Regions from separate parts of the Virgibacillus salexigens genome, predicted to be linked through region 2. Evidence: riboswitches for the same ligand, from Rfam matches in the RefSeq annotation. Region 2 holds a riboswitch; the other holds the start of a gene.
What was found. Region 2 has a riboswitch for S-adenosylmethionine ahead of BN990_RS13115 (methionine biosynthesis PLP-dependent protein). Riboswitches for the same ligand answer to the same signal wherever they lie in the genome.
Positions count from the first base shown of each region.

Region 1: another riboswitch for S-adenosylmethionine. It lies ahead of BN990_RS04985 (5-methyltetrahydropteroyltriglutamate--homocysteine S-methyltransferase); the one in region 2 lies ahead of BN990_RS13115 (methionine biosynthesis PLP-dependent protein).

Region 1 is NZ_CCDP010000001.1:1,107,575-1,110,918, reverse strand. It holds gene BN990_RS04985 (5-methyltetrahydropteroyltriglutamate--homocysteine S-methyltransferase) at 29-1,141, opposite strand; SAM riboswitch class I at 1,221-1,327, opposite strand; gene BN990_RS04980 (hypothetical protein) at 1,419-1,835, opposite strand; gene BN990_RS04975 (Na+/H+ antiporter NhaC family protein) at 2,024-3,344, shown strand, end outside.
Region 2 is NZ_CCDP010000002.1:56,799-60,142, forward strand. It holds gene BN990_RS13105 (spore coat protein) at 39-566, shown strand; gene BN990_RS13110 (copper homeostasis protein CutC) at 767-1,477, opposite strand; SAM riboswitch class I at 1,631-1,730, shown strand; gene BN990_RS13115 (methionine biosynthesis PLP-dependent protein) at 1,817-2,929, shown strand; gene BN990_RS13120 (anthranilate synthase component II) at 2,986-3,344, shown strand, end outside.

The sequences.
Region 1 (3,344 bases), on a different contig from region 2:
AATTACTTACAAGAAGGAACCTCTAAACTTATTGCCATACATCTTCCGCTATCTCAACAACATGACGTATTTTTTTCCATTGCTCTTCTTCTGTTAAATTATTTCCTTCCTCGGTTGACGCAAATCCACATTGAGGGCTGAGACAAAGTTGGCCATAAGGGATATACGTAGCGGCTTCTGCAATACGTTTTTTAACCAAGTTTGGATCTTCCAGCTCCGCAAATTTTGATGTAACCAAGCCCAATACAACGTGAAGGTCGTTTCTATTCACATAAGATAAAGGTTCAAAGCCACCCGATCGATCATCATCAAATTCAAGGAAAAGCCCATCTACATCTAATCCTCCAAAAATAGTTTCTGAAACCGCATCATATGATCCTGTACTGAAATAGTGTGAGCGGTAATTACCACGACAAATATGCATCGTTATTAACATATCGTTTGGACGTTCGGCAATGGATTCATTAATAACACTTCTACAGACTTCCATTAATTGTTCCGGATCAAAACCTTTTTCTCGGAGCGATTCCCTGCCCTCATCTGAAAGAAATGAACTCCAAGAAGTATCATCTAATTGCAAGTAGCGACAACCAGCATCATAAAAAGCTTGGATTGCTTTTTGATATGTGTTAATTAAATCTGGAATCACTTGTTCCATATTTTCATAGACATTTGTTTCTATATCAGCTCGCACTAGCAACATATTCGGACTTGGGATTGTCTGCTTCGCAACATGCTGGTCTCCGACGGCTTCATGTAAGAACTTATAGTCTGCAAGAAAAGGATGGTTTTCACTAAAGTCTACTTCTCCAGTGACACGAATCGCACGTTTTTTTGTTTGAATTCCAGAAAATTGCAATCCTGCTTCGGGTACAAATTCTTCAACTCCAATCAAACCTTCTAAGAAGTCAAAATGCCACCATGCACGACGAAATTCCCCATCTGTAATTGCCTTTAACCCTGCTTTCTTTTGTTTTTCAACTAATTTAATTATCTCCGTGTCTTCAATGGCTCGGAGTTGTTCGTTCGTGATTTCCCTACTTGCCTTTTGAATTCGAGCTTGCTTAATCCGATCAGGTCTTAAAAAACTTCCTACATGATCCCCTTTAAATGGTGCTTTTTTTTCTACTTTTGTTGCCATTTTATCCACTCCCTAATTTTTTATGTAATAAAAAAGCCTCTTCTAGCTAAGAAGAGACGCTGTAATAAACGGTGTCATCTTCTTATCTCTCAAGTTTAACTAAACTTGCTAGAAGTAGCACCTTGTCTTCACAAACAGGTTGCTGAGGCGTCTACGGGCTAGTCCCTTGACCTCTCTTGATAAGAATTCCTTTTAAATATTTAATATCTATCATAGCAATTCCACAATAAAAATGCAAAAGGTTTTGACAATTTTTTTATTTATTTTCTAGTTGACGTCAACGTTTTATAAGGATATATCGCATGAAAAAGCTAAATAATACAACAACTAACATAAACACCATCCAGCGCCAATTAAACGATTCAGCAAGTAGATTTATCCCTAAGCTAACGATACCTAGAATCATTGATAAAATAACAAACAAATTAGCTATAATCTTATCGGCATATTGAGGCGATCGTACCGACTCCTCCTTAATTCCTCTTTTTTCTCTCCAATTTGTTCCAATCCATTCTAGGATGGGCATGGCAATTAATAAAAACAGCAGTAAATAATGAAGCAATTCCAAAAATGGCATATGCTCAGATGAATAAATGCTTGCAAAAGCACCAGCAACGGCAAATCCAAACATGACAAATCGGTCAACCAACGGTGTAAAGATTGGTTCTTGTAAGTAACGTTTTAAGTTCTTCATCCATGCAGTCACTCTCCTCATATAACTAACTTATAACAGTTTTTCTTTGTTAAGCGTAACATCTCTTATTAGTTAAGGATATACCTTCTTCCATTCACGCATGAAAAAGGATGATTTAACACATGGTAACAAGAGAGATCATTCATTATTATGAAATTCCATTATAAGGCGATAAGGGAGGTTATCTGATGGAACAATCATGGCTTTCATTAATTCCATTTATTATTGTTATTGGACTTTCGATCTGGCAAAAACGAATTCTTCCTGGTTTAGTACTTAGTCTGGTTGTAGGAGCTTTTCTATTAGAATTCAGTATTTTGGACGGGACAAAGGAGACGGTCAGCTATATCGTAACTACCTTGGCTGATCCAGGAAATATTAATATTATCGCTTTTTTATATCTATTTGGCGGATTAATCGGCATGATGCAAATCTCTGGTGGTGTGAAGGGATTTTCGGAGTGGGTTGGTAACAAAATTGACTCTGAACGCGGGCTTCTAGCGGTCATTTGGTTAACTCTCCCCTTTACCTTTATGATGCCAATGTTTCGAATTATGATGATTGGTCCTGTGATTAAATCCTTATTGAAAAAAGTCAATATATCAAATTGGAAAGTTGGTTTTACCATGGACGTATCAACCAGCTCTGTTATTGTATTGTTACCTGTAGCAACAGCATTTGTTGGGTTTATGGTTTCACTGATTGAGGGCGGTATTCAAAAACATAATTTGAATGCAGATGCTTATCAAGTTTTCCTATATAGTATCCCTTTCAACTTTTTTGCCATCGTCATGCTAATTATTGGATTGATTTGGACCTTCTGGTCAAAGCCAAAAAAGAAACAGACAAATAATGGTCCGCAAGACGGGGAAGAAGGGAAACATCATCGTGCTAGCATAAAAAAAGAATTAGAAATGGTAAAGGCACAACCTTGGAATTTAATTGTCCCATTGTTTTTACTACTTGGACTTACCTTATTTCTATTGTGGCAGGATGGGGTGGAAAAAGGAGCTACTAGCTTGTTCAATGCCTTTGCTGAAGCTGATGCTACTTTCGTCATCCTGCTTGCTGTTTTTATTACGTTAATCATCACATTTATTTTCTACATGATTCGTGACCAAAAATTAGGGGAAACGATTTATCATTTTTATGATGGGGGAAATCAATTAATGGAAGCGATCATCCTTCTCGTTTTAGTATGGTCTCTTTCGCTTGTTACGGAGGACCTTGGTTTCTCTCAATTTATTGAAGCAACACTAGGTTCTTTTCTCCCAGCCTTTACAATCCCTGCTATTGTTTTTATCGTCGGATCGATCGTTAGTTATTTTCTCGGATCATCTTTTGGAACGTGGGGGATATTTATGCCACTTGGTGTTGCTCTAGCAGCTTCCACTGGAGCTTCACTGCCAATGACAGTTGGTGCCGTCTTTGCAAGTGGATCATTTGGTGCCATGACCTCTCCACTTGGCGATACAACCATTACGACGGCGTCTATTTTAGAAGTTCCAT
Region 2 (3,344 bases):
TATAAAGATACCTATCTAATAAGGAGAGGTGATTCTATATGAATCAGTTACCCGTAATCGACCTTGGATTAATGACTGAACACTTGACTGCTCATAAAGGTGCGTTACATAAGTTACAAGACTATAATAACTTGGCAACAGATCAAATATTAAAAGATATACTTGTAATGCAATCCTCTGTGTTATACAATCATGTGCTAGTTATGTTAGCTTTAATTAACCCTTACCAAACGCAACTAGTGGAACTGCCCCCTTTACCAAGTGAAGCCGATGTTATTTCTCAAAAATTACATGCTATGTCGCCCACAGCTTTGAATGAAACGAATCAATGGATCGCTATGGAATCACATACTTCTGCTAAAAACATGTCAAATACAAATTATTTGTCTGCATTAATGATGAAAAATGATAATGTACGACATATACATGTCCAGATGGCGCTACAGCAACTTACCATTCAGGATAACTATGAAGAATACATGATACAGATGGGGTGGTCGTTCTTCCCAGTAGCTTCGTTTGAAGAACAGCTCAAATCCTATAACTACTTCCTACAATTATTTTAGAAGTAAACGGGAGAGAAAAAGCATCTAGCTAAAAAATCGACTGTACCTTGTTCGTAAAATCAAAGCAAATAAAATAGGCATGACTCCTATGAACACCAAGAACCCGAGGATCCTTCACCTTAGCAGCAGATGTTCCACGAAGTACATGGCCTATTTCCGATATATAGAATAGAATGTTTATTCCGCTTTAATAATTAATTTTAGTTCCTCTCTTGTTTATATGAACTATTTAATACATTAACAACTTTTTTAAAGTTTAACGGATCAAATGAATGCTTGAAATCTCCCTTTATTCTTAAAGACCTGCCAAAATGATATTGACCTGCTTGTACTTGCTTATGAATAGGTTCCAGATTAGAAGGTGTCAAGCCTCCCCCTGGCATGATTTCAGGACCTTGTAATTGGTTTGCAAGGTTAACTAATGATTCCAAATTATTTTGACCGGCTTGGCAATTTTCCTTTCCACCAGATGTTAAAATTCTTTTTACATGTTGTTTATATTGGGTTAATGTGTAATAGGCGTTCACTTGATCTTCGACTTCATCAAATGCACGATGAAAGGTAATATCTATATTCGGTGCTGCTTGTATTATTTGATCTAGAATTGCAGTATTGATTTTATAATCAGCTGTTACAGCCCCAAACACGATTCTTAATCCCCCTAGTTTAGCAAGCTGTCTTATATCTTCGATGATAATCTCTAAATCAGAAGAGGTATAATTAAAATGATAGCTATGCGGGCGGATCATAATTTGAACTGGAATAGATACGTTCTTTAGTACGTGTTTGATTGTACCATAACTGGGTGTCAAACCACCTTCACTTATAGCTGTTACGAGTTCTAATCGATTAGCACCAAAATTTTCAGCATGTATTGCTTCCTCACCGTTTTGAACAATCACTTCTAACATCAATCTCTCCAACCTTTTCTAAGTATATTTGAAAAATAGCAATCCCTTTTCCTCTGTTATCTTATCATGATTCTTATTCCTAATAAATGCTACAAGCAACCTTGACAATTGCATTAAACCCATGTAATCTATTTTCAACAATTATATACTGTATTCTTATCCAGAGAGGTGGAGGGACTGGCCCTTTGAAGCCTCGGCAGCAGACTTTTAGTACTGTGCCAATTCCAGATGCAGCATAGCATAAAGATAAGAAGAGTTAAATCTATTGTACTGCAAAAACCCTCTTCTTAATCCGTGAGAAGAGGGTTTTTATTTGTTGAAATGAAGGGATGATTATACATGAAAAAAAGAAGTATAGAAACGGAGTTAGTACAATTGGGGAACAAAAGCGACGAAAAAACAGGAGCAGTAAATCCTCCGCTTTACCTATCTACAGCATTCCAGCATCAAGGTCTAGGTCAATCAACAGGTTATGATTATACAAGAACCAAAAACCCTACTCGATCCTTACTGGAAGAAGGCATAGCAAACTTAGAATCAGGTGATCATGGTTACGCCTGTAGTTCTGGTATGGCTGCAATTCAATTAGTATTTTCATTGTTTCGTGCTGGTGATGAATTACTAGTATTGGATGATGTTTACGGCGGAACTTATCGGTTGTTACAGCATTATGCAGAAGCTTACGATATTAAAACAACGTATACAAATTTAAAAGATGATACGGAAACTAAACAACGGATTTCACAAAAGACGAAAGCAATTTTTATCGAAACACCCACTAACCCTCTAATGCAAGAAATGGACATCGCGCATATTGCAAAAGTTGCACAACAATTCAACTTATTATTCATTGTTGATAATACTTTTTATACGCCATTATTACAACGTCCTCTTGAACTAGGAGCGGATATTGTTATTCATAGTGCAACCAAGTATATTGGAGGGCATAACGATGTGTTAGCTGGTTTAGTGATTGCAAAAGGGAAAGACCTATGTGAAAAACTCGCTAATTTCCATAATGCCTCAGGGGCAGTACTATCCCCTTTCGATTCTTGGTTACTGATAAGGGGGTTAAAAACATTAGCTTTACGTATTGAAAAACAGGAATCAAATGCCAAAGCAATGGTTTCCTTTTTAGAAGAACATCCAATGATTAATGATGTCTTATACCCTGGAAAAGGTGGTATGTTATCCTTCCGGCTTCACAATAGTGCGTGGGTTGATCACTTCTTGCAACAGCTTCAATTAATTATATTCGCGGAAAGTTTAGGAGGAGTAGAAAGCTTTATTACATACCCTGCGACCCAAACCCATGCAGATATTCCAAAAGAAGAACGGATAAAACGAGGTGTTGACGATCGCCTATTGCGTTTTTCTGTTGGTATTGAACAAGCAGACGAACTTATTGAAGATTTGCAGCAAGCACTTTATGCTGTACAAGCTTATGCGTAATTAGCTAAATCTGCTATAATACCTTTAAAGTAGTAAATAAGAGAGTAGGAACAACTATGATTCTCGTCATCGATAATTATGACTCATTTACATTTAACCTTGTTCAATATGTAAAACAACTTGATCATCAAGTAAAAGTTATACGAAATGATGCCATTACAATAGAAGAGATTAGACAATTACAGCCTTCAGCAATTCTCCTTTCACCTGGACCAGGAACACCAGATAATGCAGGGATTTGTTTAGACCTTGTACATTTTTTACATCAAGAGATCCCGATTATCGGGATTTGCTTAGGTCATCAAATTATTGCGCAAGCTTTTGGAGCAGCGATTCAAAAAGCGCAGCAACCGATGCACGGAAAGGTATCAGAGCTTTATCATGATAATCAAGGGATATTTACAAATTTAAATAA